Regions from separate parts of the Luteibacter sp. 9135 genome, predicted to be linked through region 3. Evidence: predicted binding sites of a transcription regulator. Region 3 holds the regulator's gene; each other region holds the start of a gene.

Evidence for each region. Region 3 encodes sigma-54, which starts transcription at its own class of promoters, with help from an activator protein. Its sites were predicted from a motif close to TGGCACGNGCNTTGC; they were not measured.
Region 1: fliD (flagellar filament capping protein FliD) is a predicted target of sigma-54. The motif match lies at 1,434-1,448, and genes of this name have one in related genera.
Region 2: FA89_RS00270 (flagellar basal body-associated FliL family protein) is a predicted target of sigma-54. The motif match lies at 1,213-1,227, and genes of this name have one in related genera.
Region 4: flgB (flagellar basal body rod protein FlgB) is a predicted target of sigma-54. The motif match lies at 1,378-1,392, and genes of this name have one in related genera.

The regions. Positions count from the first base shown of each region.
Region 1 covers NZ_JQNB01000001.1:73,614-76,911, forward strand. The annotation lists gene fliD (flagellar filament capping protein FliD) at 1-1,348, opposite strand, end outside; gene FA89_RS00335 (flagellin N-terminal helical domain-containing protein) at 1,485-2,939, opposite strand; gene flgL (flagellar hook-associated protein FlgL) at 3,250-3,298, opposite strand, start outside.
Region 2 covers NZ_JQNB01000001.1:61,527-64,824, reverse strand. The annotation lists gene FA89_RS00275 (flagellar hook-length control protein FliK) at 1-1,092, shown strand, start outside; gene FA89_RS00270 (flagellar basal body-associated FliL family protein) at 1,293-1,793, shown strand; gene fliM (flagellar motor switch protein FliM) at 1,810-2,832, shown strand; gene fliN (flagellar motor switch protein FliN) at 3,106-3,298, shown strand, end outside.
Region 3 covers NZ_JQNB01000001.1:1,973,554-1,976,851, forward strand. The annotation lists gene hpf (ribosome hibernation-promoting factor, HPF/YfiA family) at 124-477, opposite strand; gene FA89_RS08435 (RNA polymerase factor sigma-54) at 600-2,090, opposite strand; gene lptB (LPS export ABC transporter ATP-binding protein) at 2,202-2,921, opposite strand; gene lptA (lipopolysaccharide transport periplasmic protein LptA) at 2,926-3,298, opposite strand, start outside.
Region 4 covers NZ_JQNB01000001.1:85,261-88,558, reverse strand. The annotation lists gene FA89_RS00395 (chemotaxis protein) at 342-1,259, shown strand; gene flgB (flagellar basal body rod protein FlgB) at 1,430-1,849, shown strand; gene flgC (flagellar basal body rod protein FlgC) at 1,846-2,259, shown strand; gene FA89_RS00380 (flagellar hook assembly protein FlgD) at 2,271-2,942, shown strand; gene flgE (flagellar hook protein FlgE) at 2,964-3,298, shown strand, end outside.

The DNA of each region.
Region 1 (3,298 bases), 1.9 Mb from region 3:
ACAGCGAATCGAACTGCTGCGTCAGAAAGCTGCTGGTGTTGCTGAGCTTGGTCATCATCGCGTCCAGCGCGCCGTACTGCGTGGTCAGCCGAGTCGTGTAGTCGCTGATGGTCCGGTCATAGGCGGTCTGCTGAGCGGTCAGATCCTTGATCTTCTGGTTCAGGTTGGTCGTACGCTGGGTCAGGATGCCGCTGGAGGACGTCCAGCCGGTGATCAGCGCGTCGAGCTTAGGCGCGATGCCGCTGCTGCCGCTGAGCAGTGCCTGGACGCCACCCGGATTGGTCGCCAGGGCGCCGGTCAGCTTGGTGGCGTCGTACTTCAGTGTGCCGTCCACCTGGAACTGGACGCCCAGGTCGCTCAGCGACCGCGGGCTGGCGGTGGCACCGGTGAGCTGTGAGCCGAGAAGCGTGGAGACCTGGTTCTTGATCGAGTTGATCGTAGCGTCGCCGATCAGGGCGCCGACCTGCTGGTTGGTCGCATCGTATTTGGTCAGCGTGCTGTACGTGGACACGAACGAGTTATAGGACGTGACCAGCGACTGCATCGCCGTGCTGACGGCGCTGGTGTCCGTCGCGATCGTGACACTACTGGTGCCGACCTTGGCCAGCGAAAGCGTGACCCCGTCAATCGCCACGCCCGTGGTATTGGTGGCGCTGCTGGCCGCGGTCCCGTCGATGGTGAACAGGGCATCCTGAGCCTTGATCGTCGGCGTGGACGTGCTGGGGTCGAAATTGAGCTTGGCCAGCCCGCCGTCGCCACCGCTGGACGTGACGGTGAAGGCGTTCGCCGCGCCGGTAGTCAGCGAGGTGAGCACGAGGTGGGCGCCATCGGTGCCGGTGACGATGGAGGCGCTGACGCCAGGGTTGCTCTTGGAGTTGTTGATCGCGTCGCGGACGTCCTGCAGCGTGTTCGCCGGCGCAGTGATGTCGACGCTCATGGACTTCGAGCCCACCGCGAGGGTGAGGGTGCCCGTACCCACCGCCGTCTTCGCATCGGTAAAGGCCACCGAGGTGGTCTTCTGCGATGCGGCGAGCTGGGTAACGTTGACGTTATAGACGCTGGGCTTAGCCGAGGCGTCGGCTGTAGCCGTAAGGATGGTGGAGTCGCCGACCGTGGTCTTCTGCGCCTTGAACGCAGTGCCGTCGCTCAGCGCCTTGATGGCGGACTGCAAGCTCGTCAGGGACGAGTTGAAATTGCCGATCGCCGAAATCTGGGTGGTGGTGCTGCTCTGCGCCGCGGCGATCTGTTTGTCTTTGGCCGCGCGCTTGTTGGCAACGAGGTTGTTGACGATCGAGGTGACGTCGATAGAGCTGGAGCCGATCGAGACGCTGGTTGAACCGGTGGCCATGAGACTCTCCGTGAAGACGCCTCACTGCCTGGGCGCCAATTTGCCGACGGCTGGCCCCTTTTTGGAGCCAGCCATGGACAACTAAGCAATTACCCTGCCAACCCCGGGATGACCCGGGGTGGCGGTGTCACCGCTGTTACTGGAGCAGCTTGGTGACGATCTGCTGGCTCTGGTTGGCCTGGGCGAGGACGGAGACACCGGCCTGCTGCAGGATCTGAGCCGAGGACATGTTCGCGGTTTCCTGGGCGAAGTCGGTGTCGGTGATGGCCGACTTCGACGAGCTCAGGTTCTGCGAGATGTTCTGCAGGTTGGAGATGGTCGACTCGAAGCGGTTCTGCACCGCGCCGAGGGTGGAGCGCAGGTCGGAGACCGACTGCAGCGCGGCATCGATGCGGTTGATCGTGTCGTTGGCGCCATCGACCGTCTTCACACTGGAATCGGCCAGGGTGGAGGTGGTCGAGACGGCGACAGTACCAGCGGTGAAGCCCGAGGCCGCTGCCTTGGTGCCGCCGACGGTGATGGCCGAGGAGGACGCGAACTTCAGCGAGCCATCGGTGGCGACATAGGCATTGATACCTTCGCCGGACTTCGAGTTGATCGCGTCGGCCATGTCCTGCGTGGACTTGAAGGTACCGGTGACACTGAATGCAGCGTTGCTGCCGACCTTCAGGGTCAGGTCGCCCGCAGCCAGCGTGATCGGCGTGGCATCGCCGACGGCGACGTCGGCCGTACCGGCCGTCGAGGTCGTGGTACCGAACAGCGCGGCGGCGCCTGCACCAGCGACGGTCGGCGACGTCGCACCGTTGGCCGTGTTGGTGAAGGTGAACGTACCACCCGTCTGGGTAGCCGACGCGCCGGAACCGTTGGCCGAAAGCTGGGTGTTGATCGCGGTGGCGAGGCCAGCGGCGTTGGTGTAGTTCTGGTTCAGCGTGACCGTCTGCCCATTGACCGAGAACGACGACGCGGTGGTCGAGAAGTCGAAGTTGGTCGTGGCCGAGCCAGCGACGGTCGTGCCCTTGGTACCGGCGACGGCGGCCGTGGCGACGAGCGGCGGGGTGGCGGAACCGGCGGCCAGCTGGCCGACCTGGTTGGACTTCATGCCCTGGTTGAGGCTGACGTTGATGACTTCACCGACGTTCGCGCCGACCTGGAAGCTGAGGTTCTGGGCGGAACCGTCCAGGACCTTCATGCCGTTGAAGTTGGTCTGCGTGGCGATACGCGTGACTTCCGAGAGGCGCTGCTGCACTTCGGCGTCGAGCGCGGCGCGATCCGACGAGGAGTTGGACGCGTTGGTGGACTGCACGGCCAGCTCGCGGATGCGCTGCAGGTTGTTCGTGACTTCGTCCAGAGCCGACTCAGTCGTCTGCGACAGCGAGATACCGTCGTTGGCATTCTGCACCGCGCGGTTCAGACCGTTGATCTGAGTGGTCATGCGGGTGGAGATGGCGAGGCCGGCGGCGTCGTCCTTCGCGCTGTTGATCTTGCTACCCGACGAGAGACGCTCGATGGCCGAAGACAGCTTGGTCTGCGTCATGCTCAGGTTACGCTGAGCGTTCATCGACATGATATTGGTGTTGATGGTCAGTGCCATGGGATTGATCCTTTTTAAGCGGAACCGAAATGCCGGAGGTTGTGCGGCGTAGTCCGGCGGGGTTCCGTGAAGGAAGCCTTCCGCCTCAGAGAGGTTTACGGCACGCCGGGAGGAAACTTGAGAGCTTTTTCTAACTGTCAACTACTTTCTTGCTTCGAGGGGCTCGGATGGTGACGCCCAGGCCCCTTCAGTCAATTTATCGGCAGCACCCCGAAAGGGTTTAGGACTGATCGACTGAAACCTTGTAAGTGGCATCGGCAGGCCACCCTGCCTCGACGCATACGCACGGTTTTACGGATGGAGCGATCGACTACTTCAGGTAATTGAACAGCGAGAGGTTCTGCATCTTCACGTAGGAC
Region 2 (3,298 bases), 1.9 Mb from region 3:
TTCGATGCGGTGCTCGGCAATGCCCATGCGCAGGTACATGCGCAGGCCCATGCGAGTACGCACGCCACGCCGCACGCGGATGCCGGCCGCGCGGCAGCGCGTACGGACAACAGGAACGATGCGCGCACGGCGAAGCAGGACGCCGGTGACGACAAGGACGCCGACGCCGGCGCCACGTCCCATACCGCCGCGGCGGACGACAAGTCGGCCGCCGCGAAGCAGGACGCCACGGCCGCGAAGGACGAACCGAACAAAGACGACGCCTCCGACGACGACCATTCCATCGCCACGACGATGCTTGCGCTGATCGGTGTACCGCCCAAGGTCACGGAACTGGCGACGAAAACACTCGGCGCGCTCAAGGACGCCGGCGGCAAGACCGGCGACCTGACCGCCGGTGCGCTGGCCATGGGCCTGCCGCTGGCTGATGGCGTGCCGGCCCCGGCCGGCGGCGATGCCGCCAAGGCGCTGCTCACCTCGACCGATACCTCGGCCTCGTCCGGCGTGCTTGCGGCCACGGCATCGCCTGTCGCGGTATCGCCGCTGGCCACGCTGCTCGCCGCCCGCGCGGCGGTGACCACGGGTGCCAAGGACGACGTGGCATCCGATCCGACCGCGAGTCCCATGCCCCTGGTGCATACGCCGGGACTGGCCCCCGTGGATGGCGCCATGGTCCAGGTGCAGGCCACGCAGGCCGCCACCGCGCCGCAGTTCGCGCAGGAACTGGGCGAACAGATCGCGTGGATGGGCAGCGGCCAGATCAAGGAAGCCCGGATCAAGCTGCACCCGGAAGAACTCGGCAGCATGGACGTGCGCGTGAGCATGGAGGGCGGCAAGGTCAATGTGGCCATCCTCGCCCAGCATCCGGCCGCCGTGCACGCCGTGCAGCAGACGCTGTCGCAACTGGACAGCATGCTCGCCCACCATGGCCTGTCCCTGGGCCAGGCCGATGTCGGCCAGCAGCAGGCCGGGCAGGGCCGTCAGGGCACGAGCGACGGCGGTAACGGGCAGGGCGGAACGGACGAGCCTGCCGTCGCCACGGTGCTGGCCACCTCCCGCGTGTCGCGGGGCCTGGTCGACGAGCGCGCCTGAGGGCGCTTCGGCGGCATTGCATTGGCGCGCGTCAAGCTTTCGACGCGCCACGGCGAACCGCCCGGACGCCCGTGCCGCGTCGCAGGGCGGTTTCCGCTAGCCGCATCGCCTGACCCCGGCTGGCACGTCGCTTGCAATAAGCCCCTCGGGCCCATCGGGCAACGATTCCACCGCATTCGCACCACAGAGGTTTTTCAGGCATGGCCGACGTAGAACAGGACGCCCCCGAGGGCACCCCGAAGAAAAAGAAGGGCAAGGGCAAGTTGCTGGTCATCGCCGCGATCGTCGTGCTGGCGGCCGGTGGCGCCGGTGGCTGGTTCATGATGAAGGGCGGCCACGGCAAGCCGGGCGCCGCGGCGGCCGCGGAAGCGGCCAAGGCCAAGCCGGCCGTCTACCTGCAGATGGACCCGGCCTTCGTGGTCAATTTCCAGGACGAGAACGCGCTGCGCTTCCTGCAGATCGGCGTCAACGTCATGTCCCACGACCCGGAAGCGATCGCCGCCGCGAAGGAAGCCGATCCGGAGATCCGCAACGCGCTGCTGATGCTGTTCTCGGCGCAGGACGTCAAGAGCCTTTCCGACGTGAAGGGCAAGCAGAAGCTGCAGGCGGCCGCGCTGGCCGAAATCCAGCGCGTGCTGAAGGAAAAGATCGGCCGTCCGGGTGTGGATGCCGTCTACTTCACCAGCTTCATCATGCAGTGACGGGAAGCCAACGGCGATGAGCGACATTCTCACCCAGGAAGAAATCGACGCGCTGCTGGCCGGTGTGGAAGGCGGGGCCGTCGATACCGAGGTCGAGCTTCCGCCGCCCGGTGGTATCCACGATTACGATTTCACCCAGCAGGACCGCATCGTCCGCGGTCGCCTGCCCACGCTGGAAATGGTCAACGACCGTTTCGCCCGTTATTTCCGCGCCAACCTCTTCAACGTGCTGCGCAAGTCGTGCGAAGTCTCGGTGCTGGGCGTGAAGATGACCAAGTTCAACGAGTACGTGCATTCGCTCGCGGTGCCCAGCAACCTCAACCTCATCCGTATCAAACCCCTGCGCGGCACTGCCCTGATGGTGTTCGAGCCGCGCATGGTGTTCACCGTGATCGACAACTTCTTCGGCGGAGACGGCCGCTACCACGCGCGCATCGAGGGCCGCGACTTCACGCCCACCGAGAACCGCGTGATCCAGATCGTGCTGGCCGAGGCCTTCACGGCCATGGCGGAAGCCTGGGCGCCCGTGCTGAAGATGCAGTTCGAGTTCCTCAACTCGGAGATCAATCCGCAGTTCGCCAATATCGTCAGCCCCACCGAGACGGTGGTGGTGTCGCGCTTCCACATCGAGCTGGATGGCGGTGGCGGCGAAGTGCACCTGACCTTGCCCTATTCGATGGTCGAGCCGATCCGCGAACTGCTGGACGCGGGCGTGCAGAGCGACCGGGCGGAGCGCGACGAGCGCTGGATCCAGAACCTGCACGAGGAAATCCTCGACGCCGAGGTGGAGATCACCTCCATGCTGGCCGAGGCACGCCTCACCATCGGCGACTTCCTGCACCTGCGCAAGGGCGACATCATTCCGATCTCGTTGGCCGAAACGGCCACCGTGTTTGCCGAGGACGTGCCGATCTTCCGCGGCCGCATGGCCAACTCCGGGGGCAACAAGGCGGTGCAGTTCGAGTCGCTGATGCGCAAGCGCGGCGAGGGCAGGGCCATGCCCGTGACCACCACCGAGCCGATGCCCGTACTGGCGTGATACGCCGTCAATGGACCGGCATGGTGTCTTAGTGCCGTCGAGCGTCAGGTTTCCGGCGAGTGTCACTTTCCGGTCGTAGCCCGCGACCGGAGAGGGATGGGCAAGGCACTGAGTGCACACGGAAAATTGACGATTCCTTTCGCTTTTCAGGCATGGCACGCCGTTTGCTTTCTACGTTCCGTATCCCGGTAAATCACTTCTGGAACGGACATGAACGAACCCTCCCCGCTCGACTCCATCGAAGGCGCATCCGACGCCTCCCTCGCCCGCACCATGGGACTGGGCAACGAGGTGAACCTCGATGTCATTCTCGATGTGCCGGTGACGATGGCCATGGAAGTGGGTCGTACCAAGATCAGCATCCGCAACCTGCTCCAGCTCAACCAGGGCTCGGTAGTGGAACTGGACCGCGCCGCCGGCGAGCCGCTGGACGTGTTCGTCAACGGCACCCTGGTCGCCCACGGCG
Region 3 (3,298 bases):
ACGCGTGAGATCCCTTTGGATGGCAAGACCGGCGAGAAAAAACGCCGGCCAGGGGGCTATTGTGCCATCAATCGCGCGGTGGCTTGCCCGGCGGCGCCTGAGGGCTGCCGCCGGGCGGTGGAGTCAGCTGGTGCTGGCGACGCGCGCGTCGCGGCCCTCGCTGTTATGGTGATCCTTCAGTTTTTCCTTGTGCTTGCGCAGCTGGTCGGCCAGTTTGCCGATCATGGCGTCGATGGCCGAGTAAAGGGTGTCACCCTTGTTGTCGTCTTCGAGGCGGGCAATCCCTTCGGCATGCAGGCGAGTACCAGCGCAGTGCAGGGTGCCACCGGCCTTGTGTTCGTTCTTGTCGACGGAAAGAACCACGTCGAGGGCTTTGATGTTGTCGAAAAGGCGTTCGAAGCGGCTGACTTGCTGCTCCACGCGCTCGCGCAGGGCGGGGGTGATATGGACGTGCTGGCCGCTGATCTGGATTTGCATGACGCCTCCTTCTTGCTGAGGGTGTCGCCGTGGGGCGACAGGATCGGAACGACGGGGGTGCCGTTCCTCAAGCCTGAACTCCTGGGACCGTGACGCGCCGATGGGGTTCCCCCCGATGTTTCTCAACTTGCGCGTACGCGTTCACTGGAGCTGGGAATGCGCATCGCTTCCCGGTACTTGGCCACCGTACGGCGAGCGACCTGAATGCCGCGTCGATGGAGTTCTTCGGCCAGCGCCTGGTCGGACAGCGGGCGCCGGGCGTCTTCGGCCGTGATCAGCTTGCGCAGCATGGCCTGGATGGCCGTGGCCGAGGCGCTGCCGCCGTCTTCGGTAGAGACGCCGCTGGAAAAGAAGTGTTTCAGCTCGAAGGTGCCGCGCGGGGTGTGCATGTATTTGCGCGTGGTGACCCGGGAGATGGTCGATTCGTGCATGCCCACCTCTTCGGCCACCTCGCGCAGCACCAGCGGATGCATGGCTTCCGGGCCGTAATCGAGGAAGGCGCTCTGCCGGCGGACGATGACCTCGGCGACCTTGGTCAGGGTTTCCGCACGGGATTGCAGGCTTTTCAGCAGCCAGCGGGCCTCCTGCAACTGTCCCTTCATCCAGGTGGCATCGTCGCCGCGTGCTCGGGCGATCAGGTTGCAATAGTGCTGGTTGAGGCCCAGCCGCGGCTGGGAGTCGGGGTTGAGGCTGACGTGCCAGCGACCACCCTCGCGCCGTGCATACACGTCGGGCGCGACGTATTCCACGGGCGTGGCATCCAGGGCCGCGCCGGGGCGCGGATCGAGGCTGCGGATCAGTGCGGCCGCTGCGGCCACGTCGGCCTCGGCGGCCTTCAGCTTGCGGGCGATCCGGACGCTGTCGTTGCGGGCCAGCAGTTCCAGTTCCTCGTTGACGATGCGGATCGCCAGGTCGCGATACGGTGTTTCCGCCGCGAACTGGGATAACTGGCAGAGCAGGCAGTCGCGCAGGTCGAGGCTGGCGATACCGGTGGGATCGAAGCGCTGCACCCGCTGGCGCACGGCTTCGATCTCGCCGACGCCCGGTCGCAGCTCGGCGGGCAGGGCGGCTTCCACCGCCTCCACGCCATCACGCAGGTAGCCGTCCTCGTCCAGCGCGTGGATGATCGCCGTGGCGATCGCGTGGTCGCGGGGCGAGAACTGGGACAGGTTGAGCTGCCACTCCAGGTGTTGCTGCAGGCTCTGTGGCGCGGCGTTCTGCGGTTCGAAGCCGTCCTCGTCACCCCCGCCGCTGGCTCGCGAGGAGGCGCTGCCACCGTAGTCGCTCGCCTCGCCGTGGAAGCGGTCGTCCTCCCATTCCGGCGCGAGTTCTTCGGATGGGGTGGCAGTGGACTCGTCGTCCTTGGCGGACTTGGGGGTTTCCTGGCGGGACGGGTAATCGTTATCGAAGTCCGGCCCGTCCGTGGACTCGCCGTCCGGATCGGCTTCCGCCTCGGCATCCTCGGCGAACTCGAGCAGCGGGTTGCCCTCGGCGATCTGGCGGAGCTCCGCTTCGAGCTCCAGCTGCGACAACTGCAGCAGGCGGATGGCCTGCTGCAGTTGGGGCGTCAGCGTGAGCTGCTGGTTGAGGCGAAACTGGAGTCCGGGTTTCATGCCTGCGATGCGTTAGGGGTTCAATGGCATCCTAACCCCATGCGACGTGCACAACCAGCATCCGCGCAGGCCGGACGTTCCGGCCGAATTCGCGTCACGCCCAGGCGTGGATCAGATCCGGAATTCACGTCCCAGGTACACCTCACGGACCTTCTCGTCGGCGAGGATGTGCTGCGGCGTGCCGCGGGCGAGCACCTCGCCGTCGTTGAGAATGTAGGCGCGGTCGCAGATGCCTAAGGTCTCGCGGACATTGTGGTCGGTGATGAGCACGCCGATGCCGCGTTCCTTCAGGTGACGGACGATGCGCTGGATCTCGCCCACGGAGATGGGATCGACGCCCGCGAACGGTTCATCCAGCAGCATGTAGCGCGGCCGTGCGGCCAGGGCGCGGGCGATCTCGACACGTCGACGCTCGCCACCGGACAGGCTGATGCCTTTCTGGTCGGCGATGTGGGCGATCTTCAGTTCGTCGAGCAGGCTGTCCAGTTCGTCGTCGCGCTGCTTCTGGGTCATGCCCTCGCGCAGTTCCAGCACCGCCATGATGTTGTCCGACACGCTGAGCCGGCGGAACACCGAGGCTTCCTGGGGCAGGTAGCCGATGCCCAGCTTGGCGCGCGCGTGCATCGGCAGACCGGTGATGTCCTTCTCGTCGAGCTTGATCACGCCGGCATCGGCCTGGATGAGACCGACCACCATGTAGAAGCAGGTGGTCTTGCCGGCACCGTTGGGACCGAGCAGGCCGACGACCTCGCCTTCGCTGATGGAAAAAGCGAAGTCGCGAACCACCTTGCGGGCGCGGAAACGCTTTTGCAGGCCTTGGGCTGAAAGCATCGGGTCAGGGCTTCTTCGGGGTGGGGGCGGGCGTGGCCGGCTTCGCGGGCGCGGCGCCCGGCGGCGGGTTCTTCGGCTGGAAGGTCATGTGCACGGGCGCGCCGCCGGAGCTTTCGCCGGTCATCGTGCTGTCCTTCGTGTTGTACGTGAGCTTGTCGCCTTCGGCGCTGCCCTTCACCGGCTGCTTGACCTTCGCGTTGCCCGTGAGCACGGCGTAGTCCTGGTCGACCTTGTAGTCGATGTTCAGGGCCTGGCCGTCCATCGGGTTGTCGTCGTCGTCCAGCTGGTGGATGGTGGCCGGCTTGCCGTCGACGATGATGCGCGTGATCGAGTTGTTGGCGTCGAGGAAACCCGTCGCTTTGTCGCCGGTGATTTTC
Region 4 (3,298 bases), 1.9 Mb from region 3:
CCGGTAGCCGCAGGCGAGGGATTCGCACAGATCAGGCCCGAAGGGGGCCGGCCAGGACGGCCGGCCGTTTTCGCGAGACGGGATGTCGAGTCGAGAACCCCTGTGCGAAGCCCGACCCGGGCCCGAAGGGCCATAAGGATACGGCCGCGCCAGCGGCCCTTCCTTAGCGGGTCGCCGTAGGCGTGGCACCGAGGGGGCTACCCGCCGGCTCTTGCTCCGAAGCCAGCATGCTCTTGCTCCAAGACACCAAGACTCTCGCTCCGAGCCCCCCTCAGGCTCAAGCAAACCGCCCCGCCGCCGATACGCTCCGCGACACCCCCTTTCGCAAGCCCAGGCACGACATGGCCCGCCCGCTGCTCGACACCGTCGAAACCTTCACCCGCCTGGCCGGACACAATCGCGTGGCCATGCTGCTGTTCCGCCTGGGCGACCGCCAGGCGTTCGGCATCAACGTGTTCAAGGTGCGCGAGGTACTGCGCCGCCCGCGGCTGGAGCGCATGCCCAGCATGCACGAGTTGGTCTCGGGCAGCTTCGATTATCGCGGCCAGACCATTCCGGTGGTCGACCTGGCCGCGGCCATGGGCTACCCGCCGCTGGCCGACGTCGCCAGCGCGCACCTCATCGTCACGGAGTTCAACCGGTCCGTGCAGGGTTTCCTCGTTTCCGACGTGGATCGCATCGTCCATATCGACGGCTCGAACATGGCCGCCCCGCCGCCGGCCCTGGGCTACGGAGCGCGGGTGAACGCCGTGACCCGCCTCGACGGCGACCTGCTTGCCGTGGTCGATGTGGAACAGGTGCTGGCCAGCGTGGACCCCCGCGCCGTGGAGCTCTCGGAGCGCGTCCAGCAGGCCGCCCACGTACAGAAGGTCGGCAGCCGCCGCGTGCTGGTGGTGGACGATTCCCTGGTCGCCCGCACCCAGATCGTCGACCTGTTCCGCAAGATGGACCTGGAGTGCGTGGTGGCGAAGGACGGCAAGGAGGGCCTGGAGAAACTGCGCGAGCTGGCGGCGGGCCCGGCGGCCGATCGTGTCGCGCTGGTCGTGTCGGACATCGAGATGCCGCTCATGGACGGCTACGCGCTCACCCGCGCCATCCGCGAGGAACCGGGACTGCGCCATTACAAGGTCCTGCTGCACAGCTCGCTCAGCGGCGTATTCAACGAGGCGATGGTCGAGCGCGTGGGTGCCGACCGCTTCATCGCCAAGTTCCAGCCGGACGTGCTGGCCACGGCGGTGCTGGAACTGCTCCCGGCCTGACGTTGGCCTGACACGGAGGCTGCCGCGCCGCGTCGGAATTCCGGCGCAGCGCCGGGTCGCTCCCCTGCATCACCCCGAAAACGGCGCTACGGCGCCGTTTTTCGTGAAGCCTGCCGCGTGGCACGCGTCTTGCTCAACCCCTCGGGCCAGGATCACCGAGGGGAAAGCCCATGATCGACTCATCCGACAAGCTGTTCGGCGTACACGCCCAGGCCCTTGGCCTGTGGCAGCGCCGTGCCGAGGTCATTTCCTCCAACCTCGCCAACGCCGACACGCCGGGCTTCCTCGCTCGCGACCTCGACTTCAAGAAGGCCATGACCGCCGCCACGGGTGCCACCGACGGCACCACGCTGCCGATGACGGCGACCGAGTCCGGCCACATCGGCGGCAACCCCGCCGTGGCGCTGGGCGAAGCCAACAAGATGGCCTATCGCGCCGAGACGCAGCCGTCCATGGACGGCAACACCGTCGACACCCAGGTCGAGCAGGCGCAGTTCGCCGCCAACGCCATCCATTACCAGGCGTCGCTCAGCTTCATCAACGCGCAGATCCACACCATGCGCCTCGCCATCACCGGGACCGCCTCATGAGCCTGCTGAAGATCTTCGATGTGGCCGGCTCGGGCATGGCCGCCCAGTCCGCCCGGCTCAATACCACCGCCAGCAACATGGCCAACGCCGACAGCCTGTCGGGCAGCGAGGCCACCGCGTACCGCGCGAAGCAGCCCACGTTTGCCGCCGTGCAGCAGCAGGTGGACGGGCAGACGGAAAACGGCGGCGTGCGCACGCTCGGCGTCACCGAAAGCCAGGCCCCCGTGCAGTCGCGCTACGAGCCGGCCAATCCGCTCGCGGATGCCAACGGCTATGTCTATTCGAGCAACGTCAACCCGGTCGACGAGCTGGTCAACATGATCTCCGCGTCGCGCTCCTACCAGAACAACGTCGAAGTCATGAACAGCGCCAAGCAGCTCATGCAGAAGACGCTGGACCTCGGCAAATAAGGCTCCTACCCATGGTCGACTCCGTTACCGGTTCCACCTCCACGTCGTCGTCCGCGACCACGCCTACCTCCGCCGCGTCCTCGTCCAGCCAGCTGAAGGAACAGACCCTCAACCAGTCCGACTTCCTGAAGCTGATGGTCACCCAGATGACCAACCAGGACCCGACCAAGCCGATGGACTCCACGCAGATGGTCGCGCAGATGGCGCAGTTCTCGCAGGTGGCGGCCACGCAGCAGCTGCAGGGCTCGTTCGATTCGCTGTCCACCAACCTCACCGGCGACCAGTTCGTGCGTGCGGCGTCGCTGGTCGGCAAGGATGCGCTGGTGCCCTCCACGGCGGCCAAGCTCGAGGGCAGCGCCATGAGCGGCGCGGTCAACGTGGGCAGCTCCGGCACCTACGTCAATGTCCAGATCAAGGACGCCTCCGGCAACGTGGTGCGCAACATCCCGATGGGCCAGCCGGATGCCGGCCTGCAGACCTTCGCCTGGGACGGCAAATCCGACGACGGCACGCAGCTGGCCGACGGCGTGTACCAGATGTCCGCCACTTCCGGCGGCACCGCGATCAATACCTTCGTTCGCGGAAAGGTGGAAGGCGTCGGCGCTTCGGGCACCGACGGTACCTACGTGCAGGTGGCCGGCTACGGCGGTGCCCTGCTCAGCCAGATCGCACAAATCCTGTAACTCCAGCAAGGAATACCCACCATGCCTTTCGATATCGCCCTCAGCGGCATCAACGCGGCGTCTTCCGACCTGGAAGTCACCGCGAACAACATCGCCAACGTCAACACCGTCGGCTACAAGGGCTCGCGCGCCGAGTTCTCGCAGGTCTACTCGGTGGCCGGTGAAAACCTCTCCGCCACCGCCGCCGGCAGCGGCGTGCGCCTGACCAACATCGCCCAGCAGTTCGGCGACGGCAACGTCACCCAGACCGGCAACTCGTACGATTTCGCCCTGAGCGGCGCGGGTTTCTTCACGCTGCGCGACGCCTCGGGTTACTCGTACTCGCGCGCGGGCAACTTCCATCCGGACGACAACGG